Regions from separate parts of the Lysinibacillus sp. GW247-5R2A genome, predicted to be linked through region 2. Evidence: riboswitches for the same ligand, from Rfam matches in the RefSeq annotation. Region 2 holds a riboswitch; each other region holds the start of a gene.
The links. A riboswitch is a leader RNA that binds a small molecule or an ion and turns the genes downstream of it on or off. The one in region 2 is predicted to bind S-adenosylmethionine.
Positions count from the first base shown of each region.

Region 1: another riboswitch for S-adenosylmethionine. It lies ahead of AC07YC_RS18660 (MetQ/NlpA family ABC transporter substrate-binding protein); the one in region 2 lies ahead of AC07YC_RS05570 (Na+/H+ antiporter NhaC family protein).
Region 3: another riboswitch for S-adenosylmethionine. It lies ahead of AC07YC_RS13960 (cyclase family protein); the one in region 2 lies ahead of AC07YC_RS05570 (Na+/H+ antiporter NhaC family protein).

Region 1 covers NZ_JBWKZL010000013.1:6,791-15,041, forward strand. The annotation lists gene AC07YC_RS18640 (alpha-hydroxy acid oxidase) at 1-917, opposite strand, end outside; gene AC07YC_RS18645 (enoyl-CoA hydratase/isomerase family protein) at 932-1,711, opposite strand; gene AC07YC_RS18650 (methionine ABC transporter permease) at 1,725-2,387, opposite strand; gene AC07YC_RS18655 (methionine ABC transporter ATP-binding protein) at 2,380-3,405, opposite strand; gene AC07YC_RS18660 (MetQ/NlpA family ABC transporter substrate-binding protein) at 3,500-4,330, opposite strand; SAM riboswitch class I at 4,420-4,526, opposite strand; gene AC07YC_RS18665 (PPC domain-containing DNA-binding protein) at 4,649-5,152, shown strand; gene AC07YC_RS18670 (pyridoxal phosphate-dependent aminotransferase) at 5,200-6,363, opposite strand; gene AC07YC_RS18675 (carbon-nitrogen family hydrolase) at 6,460-7,254, shown strand; gene AC07YC_RS18680 (PucR family transcriptional regulator) at 7,301-8,251, opposite strand, start outside.
Region 2 covers NZ_JBWKZL010000002.1:368,044-376,294, forward strand. The annotation lists gene AC07YC_RS05565 (VanZ family protein) at 98-1,498, shown strand; gene AC07YC_RS05570 (Na+/H+ antiporter NhaC family protein) at 1,904-3,184, opposite strand; SAM riboswitch class I at 3,289-3,392, opposite strand; gene AC07YC_RS05575 (DUF3953 domain-containing protein) at 3,512-3,745, opposite strand; gene AC07YC_RS05580 (DUF2178 domain-containing protein) at 3,783-4,178, opposite strand; gene AC07YC_RS05585 (class I SAM-dependent methyltransferase) at 4,712-5,446, shown strand; gene AC07YC_RS05590 (hypothetical protein) at 6,133-6,639, opposite strand; gene AC07YC_RS05595 (class I SAM-dependent methyltransferase) at 6,825-7,742, shown strand; gene AC07YC_RS05600 (VOC family protein) at 7,900-8,251, opposite strand, start outside.
Region 3 covers NZ_JBWKZL010000008.1:178,657-186,907, reverse strand. The annotation lists gene AC07YC_RS13985 (erythromycin esterase family protein) at 1-443, opposite strand, end outside; gene AC07YC_RS13980 (hypothetical protein) at 585-938, opposite strand; gene AC07YC_RS13975 (DUF2225 domain-containing protein) at 961-1,644, opposite strand; gene AC07YC_RS13970 (Cof-type HAD-IIB family hydrolase) at 1,970-2,743, shown strand; gene AC07YC_RS13965 (DedA family protein) at 2,817-3,413, shown strand; gene AC07YC_RS13960 (cyclase family protein) at 3,443-4,180, opposite strand; SAM riboswitch class I at 4,269-4,375, opposite strand; gene AC07YC_RS13955 (YuzC family spore coat inner layer protein) at 4,474-4,875, opposite strand; gene AC07YC_RS13950 (helix-turn-helix domain-containing protein) at 5,025-6,596, opposite strand; gene AC07YC_RS13945 (ABC transporter substrate-binding protein) at 6,675-7,625, opposite strand; gene AC07YC_RS13940 (MFS transporter) at 7,785-8,251, opposite strand, start outside.

The DNA.
Region 1 (8,251 bases), on a different contig from region 2:
ATTATAGGGATTTGTCCATTGACAGCACTCACGATGGCGGGGAGGGCATCAAGTGAACTAATAACACCATCTAATTGTCGGCCGCCATGGTTCGATACGATAATCCCGTCAATCCCATTTTCAAGGGCTAGCTTTGCATCTTCAGGATGTAAAATTCCCTTTAATAATATAGGAAGATTTGTACGTCGTTTTAATTCACGAACATGCTCCCAATTGAGTGTAGGGTGGAAAACATTTTGCAGGACGCCTTGTACATACGATTCAAATGAATCATTAGGCAAAGAAGCCATAAAGACAGGATCATTTATGTAATTTCCTTTTGCGTAGCCTAGCTTTAATGGTGAAAATTGATTGCGTACATCTTCTTCTCGCCATCCAAGCATTACTGTATCGACTGTTAAGACAATTGCTTCAAAGCCTGCTGACTCTGCTCGTGCGGCCATACTCAATGCAATTTCTTCATTTGTAGACCAATACAATTGGAACCATTTTGTTGCTGAAGGGGCAGCTTCGGCAACATCTTCGAGGGCATAGGTGGAGACTGTGCTTTGAATATATGGCATATTTAATTGCTGGGCAGCGCGTACAGCGGCAAGTTCACCTTCCTCGTGAACCATTCCGTTCATGCCGACAGGGGCAAAGAGCAATGGCGTTGGGTAAGTTTTCCCGAACAAATTAATAGATGTATGAACGTTTGAAACATCATTTAAGAAGCGGGGAACAATGGAGTATTTTTCAAAAGCTGAACGATTATTACGTAATGTTTGTTCACCGCCAGCACCTGAGCGAATGTAGCCGAATGGACCAGCTGGAATTTTTTCCGCTACTGCTTTTTCTAAATCGGCAAAGCAAATGGGGAAGGGGGCTTGGGCAGTGATATTTTTTAAGAGTAGGTCACCATCATTTGTATTAGTCATCGTTACTACCTCACTTATTTATTGAAAATAGGCTTTCTTTTATTTAAAAAAGCTTGAATACCTTCGTTATAGTCATCAGAACTAAATGAATCGAGAATTAATTGAGCCAGTTCATCACTCTCTTCATTTTCTCCATCCACAATAGCTTGAATTATTTTTTTACTACCTGCATTGGCAATAGATGATTTACTTAAAAGATGCTCAGCAAATTGCATAGTGGCATTTTCAATTTCCTGCGGCTCATGAAGGGCAGTAATCAAACCGATGCTTTTGCCTTCCTCTGCTGTAAAAATGTTTGCTGTGTATAAAATCTCTTTAGCCTTCGCGACACCAACAATATTAATAAGACGTTTAGTGCTTTCAAGATTATAGACAATCCCAATGTTCGCAGCGGTAATGCCAAGCTTACTCTTTGGTGTCGCCAATCTAAAGTCACAAGCATTGGCTAACTCTAAGCCGCCGCCAATTGCTAAGCCCTGAATCATGGCAATCGTAGGATGTGGGAATTTATAGAGGTCATCAATGGCCTTTAAAGCTAGATCATTATAGGCCTTAGCATTATCCGCAGCATAACGAATATCTAAAAATTCACTAATATCAGCACCCGAGGAAAAGGCGACTTCATTGACACCGCGCACAATTAATAGCTTGATAGACGTATTTGTACGTAGCTGTTCTAGCTCGTCTATAATTGCTTGGAACATTGCTCTCGATAAAGAATTTCGTTTGTCAGGACGGTTTAACACTAGCGTTGCGATATAGCCGTTTTTCTCTACATAAATCTCAGTTGACATGGATATCCTCCTCCTAGTCTTTCTTCAATTTGGCTGAAATGCGGTTACCTATGGATTGTATGCTTTGTACAAGGATGATTAAAATAAACACCGTTGCATACATGACATCTACCTCATAGCGTAAATGACCATAACGGTAAGCTAGGTCGCCTAATCCGCCAGCACCAACCATTCCTGCCATTGCTGTTGCGCCAATCAATCCAATTGTAGCGATCGTTAAGCCTAAAATAATGGATGGGCGTGCTTCGCGTAATAATACATGCCAGATGATATGGCGACGTTTAATACCCATAGCGGTGTAGGCTTCGACAACGCCCGAATCAACTTCTAAAAGCGCTGACTCCATCAGTCGTGCAATATAAGGAGCGGTATAAACTACAAGCGGAACAATAACGCCTTTCACGCCAATCGTTGTACCGACGATAACCTTTGTAAAAGGTAAAATGAAGAATAGTAAGATGATGAATGGGACTGAACGGATAATATTGATAACTAAATTAAAAAATTGATAGAAAAATTTATTTTCAAAGGATTGACCAGGTCGTGTTAAAACAATTAAAAGTCCTAAAGGTATACCGATTAGAATCGAAAAGAATAATGAAATTCCGACCATTTGAAATGTTTCGATAATTGCTTTGCCAATAACCTCTGACCATTCATTAAAGAAATTATTCATGGATCTCTCCTCCTAACTCTTCCACAGTAACGCCATTCTCTGCAAAATAGGTTAACGCCTTTTGAACAATGTTGGGCTCTCCGTTTAAATGCACCACAATATTACCAACAATGCCGTTTTTTAATTCAATAATATTGGCTGTTAAAATGTTTGGTTGTACATCATATACTTTGCTGACTTCAGCCAATAACGGCTTACCAGTACTTTCTCCAAGAAATGTTAAACGAATGACGCTACCTGAAACATTTAACTGCTCAATAAGAGAAGGAGTTAAGTTACGTTGTGAAATGGTACTTAAGAACTTTCTGGTAGTAGGGTGTTGTGGTTTTGCAAAGAGCTCAATAGCCGTACCAAATTCAACTACTTTCCCTGCCTCTAGCACAGATACCTCATCACAAATTTTCTGAATGACATTCATTTCATGTGTAATCAGTAGGATTGTAATTCCTAATTCACGATTAATTTTTAACAATAGTTCAAGAATGGCCTCTGTAGTCTCAGGATCAAGCGCACTTGTTGCTTCATCACTAAGTAAAATTTCCGGCTCTTGCGCTAGAGCGCGTGCAATAGCGACACGTTGCTTTTGTCCACCTGAAAGCTGATTAGGGTAGCTATCTAGCTTTTCTGTTAAACCTACAATTTCCGCATATTTAGCCACACGATTTTTGACTTCTGTTTCGTTATAACCAAGTAGCTTTAAGGGAACTGCAATATTGTTATAAACTGTCGCTGTCTTTAAGAGATTAAAATGTTGAAAAATCATACCAATCTTTTGTCGTGTTTGACGTAAGTCATGAAGTGAAAGGGTAGTAATATCCACATTGTCAATTAAGACTTTGCCTGCTGAAGGACGCTCTAGTAAATTAACACAACGAATCAGCGTGCTTTTACCGGCACCACTATACCCAATTACACCATGAATTTGCCCTTTTTTTACATGAAGATTGATTCCATCCACTGCCTTAATACTGCCTTTTTTTGTCTTATATTCTTTTGAAATATTTTGTAATTGAATCATCAGATTGATTGCTCCTTTCTTAACTTCTAAAAAGCAAGAATCTGCGCGGTTTCCATAGTGGAAATTGGGCAGATTCTTTAGCTTATCGCACGTATTACCAGCTAGGGATTACAGAACCTTTGAATTCCTCTTCAATGAATTGACGCACTTCATCAGATTGATAAGCCTCAATGAACTTTTTAATCGTTGGGTCGTTTTCATTTTCTGCACGAACGACAATGTAGTTCACATATGGAGAGTCAGTAGATTCTAAAAGAATAGAGTCCTCTTGCGGGTTAATGCCAGCTTCCAGCGCAAAGTTAGTATTTATAGCAGCTACATCTACTTCACCAAGCTGCTTAGGAATTTGTGCAGCTTCTAATTCTATGAATTTTAAATTCTTTTTGTTTTCTTCCACGTCACGAACAGATGCTGTTAAGTCCGCTCCATCTTTTAATTTAATATAGCCTGCCTCTTGTAAAACAAAGAGAGCACGCGCTCCATTTGTTGGGTCATTCGGTAAGCCAAATGTTGCACCTTCAGGAACATCATCCAATGATTTATATTTTTCAGAGTATATACCCATTGGATTTAAAATTGTTTTGCCAACCGGTACTAAATCTGTATCGTGATCTTTATTAAATGTATCGAGGAAAGGTTTATGCTGATAGCTGTTTGCATCAAGATCTCCTTCTGCTAAGGATGTATTTGGTAAAACATAATCAGAAAATGATTTTAGTTCTACTTCTAGACCTTTTTCCTTTGCAACTTTAGCAGCTATCTCTGCAATTTGCTCATGAGGTCCTGAAGTGACACCCACAACAATTTTATTTTCATCGATAGCTTCGCCTTTTCCTTTGCTATCTTCTTTAGAGCCACAGCCCGCTAGTGCTGCGACTAATGTAAGACTTGCTAAACCTACTAAAAATTTATTTTTCTTCTTCATGAAAACTACCTCCAAAAATTGTTTTATCGGTTTTTGAAAATAAAAAAAACTCTCTTACAAATTAAGAGAGGCTCATGAAAAAAAGTCCTCTCTTATCTATCAAACGAATTTCGTTTGCAGGATTTAGCACCTTCCTTCATAAAAAGGAGGTTGCCGAGCTTCATAGGGCCAGTCCCTCAGCTACTCTTGATAAGAGATTCATATTATATTTTTGTATTTCCGATAGAACTAATATAATTTATAGGGTATAGTAAGTCAATAAATATTTTTAAAATTTTTTATATTGTTATAATATTTTGTTGCGAAGGAGGGAGAAGATTGTCCGTTAGAGTTAAGTATGGCATAGGTTCATTTGGTAAGGTGATTAGTGCTCGTCTTCTCATGGGAACAGACATCATTGAAGGAATTGAGGCACTTTGTGAAGAGAATAAAATTGAATCAGCAACCATTATTAGTTGTATTGGTAGTTTTCAAAAAAGTAGCTTTGTTTATTTAGTACCTGATGAAACTTCCCACATTAAAGTTCGATTTAGTGATGTGGTTGAGAAAGAGGGGCCACTCGAGTTTATCCAAGGTTCAGGAGTTGTTTGTAAGCGTGATGCACAATATGAAACGCATTTCCATGGTTCCATGAGCGATCAATGGGGAGTGGTTTCTGGCGGTCATTTTATAAAGGGCGGAAATATCGTCATAACAGCAGATGTAGTACTGGCAGAAGTTCAAGGCATTCAGCATATCCGTCAGTTGGATGATGAAACAGGTCATGTACAATTTTATCCATTAGAACATGGGTTAGATCTTCCAAGGAAAATTGAAAAATAGTAAGTCCTCTAGCTACTGAAAGCTACAGGACTCCATTTTGTTCCATGTTAGAATAATTTTAATTGCTCAATTCTATGCATGGCTTCTCGTAACCGTTCCTCGCTTACAAGCAAGCCAATACGCACATAGCCTTCCCCATATTGGCCAAAGCCATTTCCTGCGGCTACCGCAATATCAGCTTTGTCAAGCAAAATATCGGCAAATTGTTCGCTAGTAAAACCTAATGGGACAGGGAGCCAGGCAAAGAAGGAGCCCCTTGGTGCCGTTACTTGCCAGCCAATTCTATGAGCTTCTTCGATTAGAACATTTCGACGACGCTCATAGGTAGCTCTTAGCTCATCTGCACATTCCTGTGAAGATGTCAGTGCAACAGCTGCTGCTTGCTGAATAGCAGGAAATTGACTACAAAACAAATGATCTTGAATAAGATTAATCGCGGCAATCAAATCAGCATTACCAACAGCAAAGCCTATACGCCAACCTGCCATATTATAAGTCTTTGATAATGTGTACATTTCGATTCCAACTTCTTTTGCACCGTTGGCCTGTAAGAAACTAATAGGTTTATTGCCATCAAATCCAATCGCACCATAAGCAAAATCATGTGATACGATGATATTATGCTCCTTAGCAAAACGAATGGTTTCTTCAAAAAATTCAAGTGTAGCTGTACCACCCGTTGGATTATTTGGGTAATTTAAGTAAAGTAACTTGGCTTTTTCTATAACTTCTTTAGGTAGGGCATCATAATCAGGTAAGAAATTATTCTCAGCAAAAAGTGGCATTACTTCAAAATTAACATCACCTAATACAACACCAGATAAGTAGTCTGGATAGCCCGGGTCTGGTAATAGCATTGTATCGCCTGGATTTAACACAGCCAAAGGTAGCTCAACAAGACCAATCTTTGTGCCACCAAGAATGGCTACTTCAGTGTGAGGATCAATCTCCACATCATATTCCCGTTTATAAAAGTCGGCAGCCGCTTGACGTAATTCAGCGATACCACGAAAAGGCGAATACTTGTGGTTTTGAGGATTTTCAGCTGCTTCCTGCAATGCTTGAATGATATGAGTAGGCGTAGGTTGGTCGGGATTTCCTTGCCCGAGATTAATTACATCACGACCTTCTTCCAAGGCATTGTTTACTTTTTGGACAAGCGCCGCAAAAAATTGAGTGGGTAATTGCTGTAGTTTTTTAGAGAATTCCATGCATGATCACCTTTTTCAGAATATAATAATTATTATTGAAGAATATGAAGCAAATAGTAGTACTTTTTTTGTTAATTGTCTAGAGGAGGAATGAATATGAAAATCGGTTGTATTCAGTTAAACGTTGGCTTCGGCAAAGTAGAAGAAAATTTTACACGGGCAGAGGACAAGATTCGTGAAGCTGCAAAACTAGGGGCGGAAATTATTGTGTTACCGGAAATGTGGAATACCGGCTACGCACTAGAAAAGCTAGCAGAATTGGCGGACGTTAACGGTGAGCGTACAAAGGCATTTTTAGCTAACTTAGCGAAGGAACTTAGTGTACATATTGTCGGTGGCTCCGTTTCGATAAAAAAGGATGACAAGTTTTACAATACGATGTATACATTTGATAACAATGGATTACTTGTTGGGGAATATAGCAAGGCGCATCTTTTCCGTTTAATGGACGAGCATCTTTACTTAGAAGCTGGAGATGATATGAATCGATTCGCGCTAGGACACATTGAGGCGGCTGGTGTCATTTGTTATGATATTCGTTTCCCTGAATGGTTACGTGCGCATGCCCTGCAAGGAGCGAAGGTGCTTTTTGTTCCAGCTCAATGGCCGAAGCCTAGAATTGATCATTGGAAAACATTGCTGCAGGCGCGAGCGATTGAAAACCAATGCTTTGTGATAGCAGTTAACCGTATTTCGAGAAAAGTAGAAAACTTTAATGGGCAATCGATGATTATTCAGCCGTGGGGTGAAGTACTTTGGGTTGGTGCTGAAGACGAGGAAGTAGCAGTAATTGATGTGGATTTCTCCATAGTTGATGAAGTACGTGGAAGAATTCCTGTATACGATGATCGTCGACCAGGACTTTATCAAGATGTTGTGGTGAAAGGATAATGAGATGGCACGTTAAAGGGGAGAGGCCTCTTGAACGTGCCTATTTTTAACTCTTGTCATCAATTAAGGAGTTTGCAAGAAGCATAAATTCCAGTGTAATGCGATTATGACCCTTCATGAAATTTTCCCCGAGTAAACTTTCAAGCTTTTTTAAACGGTGATATAGTGTTTGACGAACGATAAACAGTTGGTTAGCCGTTTGCTGCTTGGAGCCGTTTGATTGTAAATAGACTTGTAATGTTTCAAGAAGCTTGCTGTTATATTTTTCATCATACTCAATAACTGGCTGTAAATAATCATGTATAACTTCCTTTAAATTCACCTGCATTTGTAATTTATAGATTAAATGATACAAATGCAAATCATCATAAAAGAACGAGGAAGTTTGCACTTTGCGGCAAATATATAATGTTTCTAATGCAGTTTGATAGCTTTTGGAGATTTCTTGCACATCAGCTACAACTTTACCAACCGCTATTTGAAACCCTTGAGTTTGCTGTTTTTTATAAAATTCAGTTTTGGGCAGTGAGGTAAAGATGCTATTTAATATTTCACGAATCGCTCGACAATCTTTTGTATGAAGTAAAATAAAAATAACATAGCTTTTTCTTTCGAATAAAAAGGGAATAAAGCCATGCTGTTCAAAGAGATTACGATAATAAAGTTTACTATAGACAATATCCTCCTGCGCTTTCATTACTGTATTGGGAGTGGCCAAAATAAAGACAGCCCCACTAGATTGTGAATAGTTGGTATAGTGAGAGACGATAAATTTATAGATTTCCTCCTTGTTCAGCTTTTGGTCGATCCAATCAGCTAAAATCGAAGCGTCCTCAATATTCTTTTTCTCCTCAATATAAAACTCTCGCATTAATAATTGTGCTAATGCTGTTGCTGTACGGTCTAATATTAATAATTCAAACTCTGAAAATAAACCATCTTCACGAAAAATCGTTAAATCTGCATAATGTTGATCAAAAATAAAGATGGGCTCATG
Region 2 (8,251 bases):
TGAAGGTCGACATTACTGGGAATTCTCTCATCTGGCATATAGATTTGAAAATCATCATCAGAAAAAGGAGCATCACACCTTGGGAATTACTGAAATCATGAGCAACATCAAAATTTTGATGCTGCCCGTCATCATAATTATTGGCCTTGAATTTTTACTAATTGGACTTTATTTCTTTTATTATCAAAGACGACGATCCAATCACCAAAAACAAATTCCTGTAAAGAAGCTTCTGCTTGGCGCAATTTTTATCGGATATATTGTCTTTGTTTTGGAGCTAACAGTGATTGGTCGTGGCACTTCGCATTTCATGCAGTTGAACCTTCAGCCATTCAGTGGTTATATAGACGCGTGGAAAAAATACTCTTTACGCGATCTTCAGAATTGTCTATTTAATATTTTGATGTTTGTGCCATTAGGAATATTTTCACCTTTATTTATGGCTAAATGTAAAGAGTTTAAGTGGCTTCTTCTAGTAGTGGTAGGTGCAACAGCCTCCATCGAAACGTATCAGGCACTTTCAGGAGCGGGGATTTTCGAGCTTGATGATTTAATCAATAACTCACTTGGCGGTATTATTGGCTACCAATTATACAAACTTATCGCTTCTATTGCCCTTAGCAAAAAGGTAAAGGTGAAAACTCTGATTGGAAGCCTTGCCATACCTCTGTTGATGGGCTTAATTTTTATCGTTATGAACATTGTCTACGCCCAACAGGAATTTGGTCATCTAGCAATAAACGCTTATACAAAATCAAAAATGTCAGATGTTCACGTATCCACATCATTGGAATTAAGCGCAGCACCCATCGTTGCTCCTGTCTATAAAAAAATCATTCAAGAGGATGATGTACAAGACCTATTACAGCAGAAATTAGGATTATCAGAGATGAATGCATCTGATACCACGGACAATGACGAAACGCTAGTGGAAGATAAAAATGGGATCGCGTATACATTGATTACAAATCATTCAGAGGGACAATGGTGGTTAACCGAGAATAATTATACGCCGGAGCAAACTTCAGCTGTAGAGCAAGAAGAAAAGGCGAAGTCATTGATGGATGAACTTTCTATACTACCTCACGATGCAGAATTAACTGTACAGGAGAATGGTGAATTTGAATGGACCTTACCAGACCGTCCTAATGTAACTAAAGATTACTGGACTGGAGATGTCAGTCTTGGCCTGAAACCGGATGGTCACATTTATTCATTAACCTACAGTCTTCATGAAAATCAATTTATACGAGAGATAAACATACTGTCTCCTGCAGAAATATATGAACGAATAAAGGAAGGCGATTTCCCTCAAATAAAGTATAACGCACTCGTACAGGAGGAAGACCTAATTATAAAAAAAGGAGACCAAATTGAGATTGAATCGATTGAGCTTTCGTATATGTATGATACAAAAGGCTTCTATCAGCCTATATACAATGTTTCTGGCAAGTTCAACGACAACGATTGGTTTACTTTAATTCAGGCAAGAAAGTAATAGCTCGTTCCAAATACTTAAGCAAAGCCCAGGCTCCAATTAATTGAGCAGCTGGGCTCTTTTATGTTCGACTGTAAGGGGCTCCCCCATTTTGAATGAGCTATCCCCTATCCCCCTAAAAAAGTAGACCACTACTATTATTCTTCACCTAATACTATTAGCGTTTATTGTCTGGTTCTTATTGAAATTTATTAACTTTAAAATAAAGTAAAGCCGTTGATTTCCAGCTTTCCATGGGCGGGGTCGAGTTGCTCCCCGCCCTTCGTTCCAATCTGGAGTGGATATTAACTTCACCACCAAAAAATGCTCCCCTTAGATAAACAGATTTTATTTTTTAATCTGTCTACCTAATAGGGAGCATATCAAACTACTCGATAGCTTTTATCTACTGTCTGAATGTAAGGTTTAGGCTTTCTTTTTTTTCGGATACCCAATGAATATCGCTATCATACCACAAATACCAATAAGAATTGGGTAGAAAGAGTACGGCAAGATACTCACTGGCGAAATTTTGGCTACGCTTGCGGCTACAAGGAATTGGGCTCCGTATGGGAGAAGACCTTGGACTGTACAGGAAAAAATATCTAAAATACTTGCGGACTTTCTCGGCTCAATCTCATACTGGTCAGCAATATTTTTGGCAAGCGGTCCCGCAATTAGGATAGCAATTGTATTATTGGCCGTAGATAAATTAGTTAGACCCACAAGACCAGCTATACCAAATTCAGCACCCTTCTGCGATTTAATCCTGCTCGTTACAAGACGGAGTAAAAAGTCAATTCCCCCATTAAATTTAATAACCTCCACCATTCCAGCTATTAATATAGCCAGAAAGGCGATTTCATACATCCCTTCCATTCCTTCACCAATCTTTTGTATAAGGCTCATTATGTGATAGCTGCCATCTGCTAAGCCAACAGCACCGGCGAGAACAATCCCTAATGCAAGAACGAGGAAAACATTCATTCCAGATAACGCTAAAATAATAACTAAAACATAGGGAATAATTTTTATCCAATTATAGCTTAGATGCTCTACTTGGGCTGTCCCCCCGGATGTCATAAACCCTAAAATAATACTTGTAATAAAAGCTGCCGGCAATACAATCCAAAAATTGACCTTAAATTTATCCTTCATTTGCGCGCCTTGTGAACGAACGGCGGTAATAGTAGTATCTGAAATAAAAGATAAATTATCACCAAACATCGAACCGCCTACAACCGCTGCCATCACTAAAGCAATAGGTAGCTCCGTAAGATCGCTTATCCCAACCCCAATTGGCGCCAGCGCGACAATTGTCCCCACTGATGTACCCATAGATAGAGAGATGAAGCAGGCAATGATGAATAAGCCTACGACAAGCAGGTTTTGCGGTATAACCGATAAAGCAAAGTTAACAGTGGAATCTACAGCACCCATCCCCTTCGCTACCTCAGAAAATGCCCCTGCTAATAGAAAAATAATAACCATCAGCATGACATTTAAATTTCCGGCACCTTGGCAAAAAATATCAACCTTGCGGGAAAACGATTCTTTTCGATTCATGGCTAGAGCTACAGCACCCGAAATGCTGATGGCTACAATGACAGGAAAGGCATAAAAATCACCCATTATAATCCCTGAACCAATAAATAAAATCATAAAAATAACAAATGGGATTAGCGCCCATGGATTCTCTTTCTTCATTGTCTACCTCCAAAAATTAAAAATCGGCCATACTTTTTATTTTTTCACCATAAAAAAGACCTCATCTTGAAATAACAAGAAGAGGCCTTATAGTTAAAACGCTCCTCTTATCTATCAAGAACATTGCTTGCTGGATTTGGCACAGTAACTTAATAGTTCCGCTGCCGAGATTTCATCGGGCCAGTCCCTCCATCTCTCTTGATAAGAAGAAAAAATATTATATTTTTGACACAATATTAAAATACTAAAATAAAACATCCATAATTGCAACATGTTTTTAATTGTAAAAAATCCCTAGCGTTATTATTAAGTGTGAAATTCAACTTTTTATACGAATACGAAGCTTTGAATGGACACATAGACCGAAAATATAAATACCCCGACTAAAAACCAACCATATAATTTTCTCTCTCTCCGAAATTCATTAATTCCTAATGTTAACATAAATAAACCTAGAAAAAGGATCATTAAAAAGTTTAGCCGATAATCATGTGTCATAAATCCGTAAATGGAAAGCGTGATGCCTATTATTGATAAAATAATTTGTACTGTTTTTAACAAAACGATTCCCCCTTTTTGCTTGAACGAATACTTACAGTTATCTAAGCTTTTTTGAATAAACAAATTCTATGATGGGTGTGATGACAAATGTAAGCCCAACAACAAAAATCAAGGGATAATTTTTCATGTCATTTAAATTGGATACACCCTCTGACACAAGTAAAATTAAACAAGCTACGATCATTAAAACATAATAGCCAATCTTGGCACTGTGTGCTTCAATATGTTTATCTAGTTCATCTTTATCTTCTTTAATACCATTATGATTACCCGAATTCAGCCAATTGAACAAAAAGGATAAGGAAATAAAGCTAATTATTATAGAACCCCCATCAATTATTCCGAAACGAACCCATCTATACAGGGTAAAACTAACAAATGCACAAAAAAACACAATGACTATAAGACCGATTAATTTTTTTGATTGATTCATTCTCTTTTTATCCTCCATAGTGACCTCTAAAAATATCACGATTTCAATATTGATAGATACAACTTTCAAAATCCAATAATACCCATACAAACAATCATCTGTCAAATTCAGTTCACTCAGAAAATCCACCACTATACATCAACCGATTGGTGTTTGGCTAGTAGTTTCTGCACCGACTGCAATCGGTTGGTTCGCAGCGGTTGGTGGAAGTATAGTAGGTATAACTATTGGACATTCAGCAACTGAAGGCATACTTCTCTTCTTCTTTGGATGTATTATCGCTTCAATCTTTTCGGGGGCTAATCCTTTCATATTTAAGTAGCATCGGTGGTAAAATAATGGGGAAAAGGCTTATGCAAATAGTTTCATTTATTTCAGGATATCTCTTTTTGTACTTTACTGTTTATGTATTCTTGAATGGTTTTGAAAAGCTATTATAGGGGTGACAACCATGGTTAGAAGAAGATAGCTAGCCTCCTAGGTCACCAAGCGTATGTAGGAGGCTATCTTAATCTATAGGAGATGTTTACACGATGAAGCAAAATAAATATGATGATATGCAATTCTTTTCTGCTTACGAAAAAATGCCCCGTTCTGTTCAAGGGCTGGACGCTGCTGGAGAGTGGCATGTATTAAAAACACTTTTACCTGATTTGAAACATAAACATGTGCTTGATTTAGGATGTGGTTTTGGGTGGCATTGTCGATATGCGCGCGCACAACAGGCAAAATCAGTGATTGGTGTAGATATATCTGAAAAAATGCTGGAAAAAGCTGAGGAAAAAACGGATGATCCTTTTATTTCCTATTTGAAAATACCGATTGAGGACATTCAGTTTTCCGCTTCTCAATTTGATGTTGTATTAAGTTCCCTAGCTATTCACTATTTACAAAACTTTGAAGCACTATGCAAAAAGGTTTATACCTATTTAAAACCTGGCGGATCGTTCGTTTTTTCAGTGGAGCACCCTATTTTCACATCCCGTCATGAACAGGATTGGTACAATGATGAACAAGGAAACCGACTGCATTGGCCAGTGGACCATTATCAAACAGAAGGCATGCGCGAAACAACCTTCCTTACTGAAAATGTCATTAAATATCACCGTACATTATCCACTTATATGAATGATCTAATACAGGTTGGATTTACAATACGTGCTGTGAAGGAACCTATGCCATCTGAGGAAATGCTACAAACTATTCCAGGTATGCAAGATGAACTACGAAGACCTATGTTTTTAATGATGGTGGCAGAGAAAAAATAAGCGTTTATCTGCGTGATTATATGTGTCCCATTAGCACATTTCTCTGCTTTATATTTTGGGGCAGCATCGCTACAGTTGCATGATGCCTGCCAAATACTGAATAGTGGTAATAGAGGGCTAGATTGTCTCATAAAGTAATTCTCTGAAAATCTCAGATAAAACAAAAAACCAGATGCTCCTCATAGAAGAGCGCCTGGTTTTATTGTGAAAGTGAATCTTACTAATTTACTTAGTTTTGATTCGTATTAATACTACGCTAAGTTGAGGCGTGGAACAAGTTAAAATATTTTCCATTCAATTTTTGGTAGGAATTTATGTTTTTTCGGGCAGGAGTTACTCATGTCCTATAATTTTGCAAGCAGGAAACTAACAAAAAAAAGACTAGATACCTACATAAATTATGTAAGCTCTAGCCTTTTAAGTGAAAGTGAATCTTACTAATTTAATATTGCTTAGCTTTAGATTCATTTATGAATACGAATAAACAGCTAAAAGGTTTCATTATTTGTCGTATTTTTTCGTAAAAAATAGGATTACCCGCACAAAAAGACCAGGAAGTCACGAAATAAGTGAATCCTGGTCCTTTTGTGAAAAGTGAATGTTACTAGCTTGCTTTAGTTTTTTGTATTCTACTAATGAGGTAGACGGTTGATGTTGCAATAAGTTACATAAAATTTAAAAATATTTTAATCGATTACTTGAATGGCAAAATCAAATACACCCTCTGCCCCATCAGCAGTAATGATGGAAATGCTATACACCCCTTCTGACATTGTATAGCTACCCTTTTCCAGTAACGTTGAATATTCTGCTCCTGCATTTACGGTTTTTTGAGCCCATAGTTTAGCATCTGCATTATAAATTTTTAAGCTAAATGGTTGTGTCCCCTTATTCTTTATATCATAGTGAATATCAAATTCTTGTGGAGAATGATTGCTGTAAAAAGAGTTATGAAATTCACCATTTGCAGTAGTAGCATTCACATAATTCAGTGGAAGTTTATGATGCATATCCATTTCCTCAGTGCTTGTCCTTGCCAATACTCTTTCCTGTAGTTGGGAATCTTTTCGTTTACTTGCATCAAATTTATCCGATGACTTTGTAGAGATGTTGTCGCTACCAATTAGGGCCAATTCAAACATCAGTACAAGTAAAATGAGTAATTTCCATATTTTCAGAGCGCCCACCTCCACTTACAAGTAATACCTAATTAGATATTATTTTACCATTTAACTAATCACCATTCAAATTGCTATCCACAGATAAAAACTTGATAAAAAAAGTTATTTATGCTATAATTTGCATTTAAAACACTATCTTATATAATAGGATTCTCCTGGCCAGGGGAATCCTATTTTTTATTGTAAGGAGTGTTTAGATGAAGAAGCAGGAATCTAGTATAACTTCATTAATAGCCGCCTTTAGCAGAGCCCACCATAGCCAATTTGATACGCTGAAAATATTTGATGATTATCTAGCACAGGATTTAATCTCCAAGGATGAATTTCAGAGCATTGAAGACAATATGGTGCAAGGTATTGAATTTTTCAATAAGGAAATTGCCGAAAAATATAAAGGCAATTCGAGAAAATTATTAAAATGGATTACGCAAGTTCAACTAGCGCCGACTCCCTTGGCACGTGCCGCATACTGTGAAAGGGTCTTACAAAACGAAATACAGCTCGGTGTTGAGCAATATGTTATTTTGGGTGCTGGTTTGGATACATTCGCTTATCGACACCCCCATTTAGAATGTGTATTAGAAATATTTGAGGTTGATATCCCAGCCACACAAGCATTCAAAAAACAAAAATTACAAGAAGCGTCACTCAGCCGCACCAATAATGTACATTTTGTAGCGATGGATTTTACGAAGCAATTTCATAGTCAACCTCTTTTGGATCAAGGCTTTCAGTATAAGAAAACATTTTTTAGTCTCTTAGGTGTCTCCTACTATTTAACGAAAGAAGAACTGGCTAGCTTATTAGACCACCTGTTTGCGCTAGTTCCAGCAGGTAGTTCCCTTGTCTTGGACTATGCTGATGAATCGTTATTTAGTGAAAAGGGCATCTCTAACAGAGTAGATCATATGATAAAGATGGCGGCCGCTGGTGGTGAACCCATGAAATCGTGCTATCGTTATGAGGAAATGGAGAAGATGGTAGCTCAATCAGATCTACTTATTTATGAACATCTACCTCCATCTACAATTCAAGAGCTTTATTTCCAGCATCGAACAGATTATCTATCAGCTTTTGAAACGATCCATTATATGCATATAGTTAAAAGGAAATAATCCACTCATTTTTAAAACAATTCTTAATTTTCTATCTATTTCCCAGGCAATTAACTATTTCAATATAAGAATTATGTATATGATAGTAATGTAAAGCTAATTAGCCTTACACCTCCTAGATTTGTTACTAGGGTCACTGTTTATAACAGTGACCCACTTATGATTGGCAAACCCCCAATGGACTTCCATCTAAATCATAGAAGGTGAAAAATTTTATTTGCCCCTCTCCTCCCAGAGAATTTACGTTCACTTGTTGCTCCACTAGTGATGGGTAGGTCTCTTCAATAGATGAAGAAAGAAAATTGTAGTATTTCCCTATCCCAAAATGATTAACTGGAAAATGCAATGGTTGATGATTGTCTGGTTTTACTAAGCATACAACCGTAGCAGAACGTTCCGCTATTTTCATGACCGCTGCGTCTTCTTCTATATATAAAAGCTTAAATCCAAGCTTTTCCTCATACCATTTAGCTGATAATTGAGGGTCTTTTATCGGGATAAAAATGGCC
Region 3 (8,251 bases), on a different contig from region 2:
TTTCCTTGGGCATTCATGACATCGCCCAGACCACTTTCGAAGGCTAAAACATTGTAACCCATTTCTTGATGTAAAAATTGTATTAAACGAGTTTTAGCGAGATTAAACTGTGCGACCCCATGAGAGCTTTCACCTAAAAAGACAATACGTTTATCATGTAATAATGGCTTTAGCATTGCTAGGTCCTCAAATTTAGTAGAAGGGATTTTTTTCGAACTAGCTGGTTCTGGCTGAATGGAAGTCAAGCTGTAAGCATGATCATTCACCCATTTTTTCCAATCCTCTAATGTTTCAGTAGTAGTCCTAGCTTGTTGAACCACTCCGTATTTTTCCTGCTCTTTTATCGCAGGTGCAGCAGCTGAAGCACTAGTTATGCCACTGAATATGATTAAACTTGTCAGTGCTGTACTTAATAAAGCCTTCCGTTTTCTATACTGTTTCATTGAAAATCCGCCCTTTTCTTTATATTGATCCTAAGTATAGGGGGCAAAGTTTAAAGCATAGGAGGAGTTTGTTTAAATTTTGTTTAAATTTGAATGGATTGTTAAAAAAAGCATCCCCATTTAAATGGAGATGCCCAATAGCTATTTATAATGATACGTACTAGCTCTAACGTGGTTACGTTGAATTTGGTTAAACCATGCCCGATCCTTTTCCTCTTGATTTAAGGTACCAATAATAGAGGAGGAGCAGCTTACGCAAATTTTTGCTTGAGTAATTTGTCCACATCTTTCACAAGGTGCGCCTAAATTTGGGAAAATTGAATTTTTTAACTTTCCGGCTTTGACCCATTTATATAGCAGCTCAGACGAGACACCTGTCAACGTCACAACCTCTTCGTTTGTTAAATAACGATTATTTTTTCTTAATAAAAAATGATGTAGCTCTGAAAAAATATCCTCTTCTCTCACATCTATCTTTTTTTGAAATAGCAACATAACTAGTCCTCTCCTCGTCACATCAATTCATGCTTTCTTTAACGGTTATAGGTTGTTCATCATATTTATAATTTTCCCAACGATTACGTGCTAGCTTCCGATATTTTGGCGAGACATTCTTATCGGCAATTAATCTAGAAAATCCTTTTTTAGCTTCTGTCATATCACCAAGTCGGAGGCTTAGTTCGGCATGTAAAAATTGAATTCGCTCTCCACCTTCCTGGTTAGAGGCAAATGATTTACTGTAAAAATCTCTAGCGGCAAAAAGGTAGCGTTTTTCAGATTCTTCGTCGTTTTTTAAACGATATAACCAGGCAATTTTTAATGCGAAATTTGCCATCAAAAGCGATTCTTCCATTGATGCGCGAGATACTAGGTAGGCGAGCTTAAAGCTTATAATGGCATCATCGATTGTACGTTCCTGACAGATATTCATAGGTTTCTGCAGCTCTTTAATGTATAGTTCATCAATGAGCTGCATGAAAGGTCCGTATGTCCGCGTCATGGATTTATGGAAAGCAAAGCCACAATGTGGGCACACAGCAACTTCATACAGCAAAGGGTTTAGACCATTATAGACGGGCATGAAATCTGTTTGTTCCTCGACAATTTTATATCGATTTGGGCGCACTTTATACGTTGTAAAATGCTTTTTGCAAAATTTGCAATCTACGCTACTTTCATAGTAGTAGATGTTAAATGCCATAAGAATCAACTCCTTTGCATGCTCTAAAATTATTATTTCTTTTGTTCTATTTATACGCAATCAATAATCGTTCAATGTATTTAATTCATTATCTACCATTTTAACAATTCTGTGTTCTTTGGTATACTCCTTTAGAATTATTAAATTAAAAATAATCCTTACATTTTTAGTTAAATATCATTAGAAATAAGCTTGTAATAGTATTTATCGGTGTACTTAAAGTAAGTTATATAGTTCGAGCAACTTTTGTCGAATTATATACAATTTATTTTATAGATAATTCGAATCGTATAGTTCAAAAGTTTGGTGTGAAAGGATGGAGGATATGACATATAAAATAGTCTTTTTTGATGTGGACGGTACTCTGATCAATTATGAGAATGGCGCTGTGGAAGAAAGTACAAGGCAGGCCATTCACCTACTACAGGATAAGGGGATTCATCTAGTGGCAGCGACAGGAAGGCCATTGTCCATGTGTGAAGAGCTGAAAAGTTTGGGAATTGAAACCTTCATTACAGCAAATGGAGCATATGTGAAGCACAAGGATGTTGTCATACATAAAATTCCGATTGATAAGGGCATTGTTCAAGATGTTCAAGCATTTGCACAGCAACAACAGCATCCCTTAACATTTTTTACAGAACAACTTACGATGAATGCTATTCAAAATCCATTAGCCTTAAGCGCGATGCAAGAGACATTGTCTTTAGATGATTTTCCCGTTAGAAATGACAGTATTATAGAAGAAGAGGTTTTTCTTATGTGTCTTTATGCAGATAAACAGGCTGAAAAAAGATTAGCTTGTCAATTATCGAATATATTACGGCAACGATGGCATCCTTATATTGTGAATGTCTTACAGCAGGATGTGTCCAAGTCGATAGCTGTAAAGGCTGTGCTAGATTATTTTGAAATTAATTCTAAGGATGCAATAGCTTTTGGAGATGGAGAGAATGATATAGATATGCTAGAGCAGGTTGGCCTAGGGGTTGCCATGGGAAATGGGAGCCAAGCTCTAAAAAATGTTGCAGATTATGTTACAAAGAAATCCATTGAAGGTGGCATAGATTTTGCTTTACGTCAGCTTCACATTATTTAACGACATATTTGCTTGAGCAATTTTTTAGGGATACGGTTATGACTGTATAGAAAAGGTGTTAGGTGGTTGGAAAATGGCGCAACATGTGCAATCTCTAATTGAACATTACGGGTATTTTGGCATCATTGTGATCCTAATTGGAGGCATTGTTGGGTTGCCACTTCCTGATGAAGTATTTTTAACTTATGTAGGCTATAGCGTTTATCGAGATAGTCTTGAACATATCCCAGCGTTAGTAAGCGCCCTGATTGGCGCCATGGGAGGTATTACTTTAAGCTACTATATAGGCCACCGATTTGGCTTACCGCTCTTGCAGAGATATGGGCCAAGGTTTCATATAACTGAGCAAAAAATTGATTTTACTAAAAAAATGTTTACGAAAGTAGGTCCTTTTTTATTAATAGTTGGCTATTTTATTCCAGGTGTACGCCATCTGACAGCCTATATTGCGGCTATTAATAATTATCCCTATAAGAAATTCGCATTCTTTGCTTATACAGGAGCATTTATTTGGACGTTCACATTTATAACATTAGGAAAAGTATTAGGGGAGAAGTGGCGATTCGTTGGTTACTATTTATCTCATTACAGTATTTATGTCATCCTACTGTTTGTCCTTGTCATGTTAATCGTTTATTATTTATTGAAAAAAAGAAACGTACAAAAGTAAAAGTCGGTAGGATTCGTACCGACTTTTTGTTATGGCAAAATGGCAAATGATCGAACAGGGAATCCAGATGCTTTTTCAGGCTTAGGTACAATATTAAAAATAATAGCCCCTTTTGGAGGAAGCTTATCCAAATTAGTCATAAGCTCAATTTGATAGGTGTCTTGATCAAGGACAAAATATTCTCCATCCAATTTGCCGCTTTGACGAAAATCAGTAGCAGAATCGGTATCAAAAGTTTCATGACCGATTGCACTAACTTTACGTTCCTTGAATAAAAATTGTAATGCCTCCAAGCCCCAGCCTGGAAGATGATGATGGCCATCCACATCTTTATTATTGAATGCTTCTTTATCGGGCCAACGCTTACTCCAATCTGTTCGCAGTGCCACAAAAGTACCTTCTTCTATTTGTCCATGTTGTGCCTCGAATTCTAGAATATCTTGGACACTGAGCGTAAAGTCATGATTACTAGTAGCCTCTTGTGATTTATCAATAACGATAAGCGGGAGAACGAGCTCCTTTAGCTCTAGTTCTTCTAGAAAACGAGTATCTCTTACAAAGTGAATCGGTGGGTCAATATGTGTTCCATATTGTCCGGGGAAAGTAAATTGCTGTGCGAAAAAACCGTCATCATGCGAGAATAATGTTTCAAATTTAGCATCCTCAAACATGAAAAAATGAGGTGAATGTGGGCCGAAGGTATGTGTCAAATCGACCCATTGTTTTGATTTTAGTAAGTGCAATGCTTGTAAAAGTTCATTAGACATTTAATTTCCTGCTTTCTAAAAGTAATGGTAAATAAAAAAGAGTCCTCTATAGAAGAGGACTCCCTGAATCATACGTGGGTAGTTCGTCTTCTCATCTTTCAGGCTTAGATTTTGCCAAAAGGAATTAGCACCATACTGATAGAGCTGGTTGCTGAGACTTCATCGGGCCGATCCCTCCGTCTCTCTTGATAAGAAATAGAATATAAGAATTTTCAGAAATCATAGTACAAATACTTTAGCATATATTTTTATAGTTTACAACTTTGATAGGATTACAGGGTTAAGATTTTTATTTACCAATTCAAAATTAACGTTACTCTACAGCAGTCACTATCCATAAGCTGTATTCTAAAATTATCTGGTGTATAGTTGGTTTCGAATTTTGTAGTGATGCCTGTGGATGTAATCAATTTTTCGACCTCTGTTTTATTTGAAAGTTGTGCAGCATTTTTTAAATCATGGGCAAATTGCTGAGAACTATCAATTTTATCCGTAAGTAATTGTGCTTGTTGCATAATCGCCTTTATCCGCGTAGCTGAGGATATTAATTTTTGTGTATCAATAGAGGGAAAGGGACTATTACTGGTCGGCATTGCTAAATGTTGAGAAAAGGGTCTAGCTACAAGGTGATGGGCCGTTGACGGTATTGGGTAATGGTAGGGGTGAACAAAATACGGATAAGGATTATAATACAATTCAATTCCTCCTATCCAAAAGCTGATATCTTATCTTATGTATCATGATCTTTTTAGGTGTTTGGATAAAGATGTTCCTGTACAGGAGTGTACAACATAATATGCTACACAAACAAAAAAAGGAAGCTATAGCAAGCTTCCTTTATTCTTTAGCCAAGAACATTTAAAACATCATCTATTTTTTTGCTATGTGATAGGATTCCATAATTCATCCACGTTAAAAAATCGACCTCATAAACACAGCTGCTTTTAACTGCACTTAGGTTTTTCCACATGGAAGATTTTAAAATAGTACGCTCTTCATGCTCATAAATGGAGTGCTGCTTGTCGAAGGTGATGAATAAATGATCCGCGTCTAATTGTAGCAGCTGATCGGATGTCAGATGAGCTTTACGCTGATTAAGCGGTATTTTCCATACTAATGGATGAGGCGTTAAGCCTAAGTCGCGGTATAGGATTGGCCCTGTATAACCGCATTCAGGGCCGGCATACAGCGTAATGCCAATCGCTGAAATACGAAGAAATGCCACACTTTGCCCGTATACGGATTTACCGAGAATTTGTCGAGCCTTCTGTACCTTATCCTCATATTCCGTGATAATACCTTGCATCATAGCAGTTTTTCCTGTTAAGTCAGCAATTTTAAAGAGAGTCGATTGCCAGTCCTCCCCAGGGTGGTCTAGGTGACAGATTGGGGCTAGCTTATTTAAATGAAGACAAGCTTCCCAACGTTCTATACCAGCATCTAACATAATTAAAGTTGGTTTATAGTGAAAGAGACGATCCACTTCTCCGTACTGAACATCGATATCGGGCACATCCTGTAAACCTAAATAGTCTTGTTTGCCCCACTTGGAATGACTGAATTGGGCAATGGGTGTAATCCCTAAAGCTACAAAAAAGTCCTCTAAGAACGGTGCGAATACACGTACATTATTGCTTTGACTTCGTCGGTATTGTCCTGGGGAAATACCTACATGCTCTTTAAAACGACGGTTGAAATAATATTCGTTATTAAAGCCAATGGACTGACTAATTTCAAATACACGATCATTAGTTGTCATTAATAATTGTTTGGCTTTTTCAATACGTATACTATTTAAATAATGAAGAGGAATCTGCCCCGTAATATCTTTAAAAATACGAGAGTAACTCCATCTTGGAACATCTGCCAGTTCTGCTAACTGTTCAACAGTCCAATCCCTACCAAAGTGTTTGTGCAAATATTGGATGGATTGCTCTACAGATTGACGATCATTTTGTAGTATAGGTTTTGGTTGGTTTTGTTCAAAAATAAATAGCATCAATTCTTGGAAACGAACATGCTGCTCAAAAATAGTGTGTTCATCCTTTGCTTGGCGACACAGGTAAATAGCTTCTAATAGTCTATTGCATTGAGAAAAGGGCAGGAGACGTAGTTCTCTAACACTTGTAAAGAGACTAGTAGGGGCATGGGATTCACTAAGATAAATCGTGTTAAATGTCAATTGGTACAAGCAGAGAGGCTCATCGGCAGTGTGAATTTCGACATGGCTATTAGGTGGGATAATCACACATTTTTCTTTCATAAGGTGGATAGTTTCATGATTTGTCTTAAGTGTTCCGTTACCACTAATAAGGATGAAAAGCGAATAGTATGTATGGCTATATGGCTGCATATCCGATGGCAGAATTGTATATGAAATAGTTTGTAAATGATATATTTGTGTTAAATTGACCATTGTCCATACACTCCTAAGTAAAGTTTAAATTTGGAAAACAACAGAAAGAAAGCCCCCTAAAGAGCTTTCTTTTGTAAATTATTTCACGAACCATTTCTCAAGATCATCATATTTTCGTAGGTTTGCAGTAATGGCACCAGACTGCCAATAAGTTCGATCAGCGATATAAACTTGTCCATTTTTTACAGCAGGAACTGTTTTCCAAAGTGTACTATCTAACCATTTTATCGCCTCTTGATTTTCCTCAGTTTCCCAAGTGCCATTTGAAGGGAAGAGTATAATATGATCAGCATCCAATTCTGGAATAGCTTCTTCAGACAAGACCTCGTGGAACTCTGTCATATCACGAGCTAATGGATGTGGAGTTAAACCAGCTTCCGTATAAATGTAGCCTGTGTAACGATTCTTCATTCCGAATAATGCCAATGTTTTATCGGCAACATTTAGACGAACAACGGCAACGGTTTCGTCACCAACTGATTCATCTAACTTAGCTTTTAAACTAGTAACACGTTCCTCATATTTATCAACGATTTCATTTGCTTTCTCAGGGATATTTAAAACATCAGCTATCGTTTTTACTATCTCTCGTGGATCTTGTAGTATTTCTTCTTTTAAGCGATAAGTAGGCGCAATCTTAGAATATTCTTCATACTTTGCCTTATCTGCGGCACCATCTACAATGATTAAATCCGGCTTAGCTTGAAGTAATGTTTCCATACTACCTGTAACGTCAAACTCAGGTACGTCTAAGCCTAAATAATCTTGTTTCCCCCAGGATGGGTGATACCATTGCACAACGGGTTTGACATCTAAGGCAGTTAAATAATCTTCCATATAGATGGCTGCTACTCGCTGTGGGTTTGTTGGAATTGTTACTTCACCAAACTCATCTTCTACAACTCGTGTATCTTCTTTTGCTGGATTCTCACTCTCGGACTTTGTTTGTGCTTCATTTGAACCACAGGCACTTAAAACGAACATCAGTACAAGGAAAAGTACAAATGTAAAATATCGGCTGGTACGCATAGCAATTCACTCCTATTAATTTACTAAAACAGATTGAATGTTATCTTAATTTAGAATGATAATCATTCTCGTTTGATTCAAATAAATTATAGGATACAACATAAAAACAAACAATACATATTTTCTACATCTTTTTTATACAAAATGAAGTTTAAAGCACTATTGTTTCTTTTTATCAAAAAGTAGCCATAAGAGTGTAACAACCGCTGCAAGCATCACCATAAAGAATCCATAAACAGGTGTGTGTGCTAATGATTGATGACGAATAATAAAGCCTCCAATATAGGAGCCTAAAAAGATGCCTACGTTAAAAGCAGAAATATTTAATGCTGAAGCCATCGAAATGGCAGATGGCACATATTTTTCGGACAGGAGAACTGCATATAATTGCAAACCTGGGACATTCATGAACATAAATAACCCCATAGTCAGTACCATGATTAGCCCTATAATCGGTGATTCAAGAGTGAAACCAATACCAAGTAACGCCAAGGCAAGTCCCACAAAAATAATAAAGATAGAGCGTAATGGATTTTGGTTAGCAAAATGGCCGCCTAGTGTATTACCAATAGCAACGCAAATACCATAGACAACTAAAATAATGATTACGGCATGTGGCGAGTAAC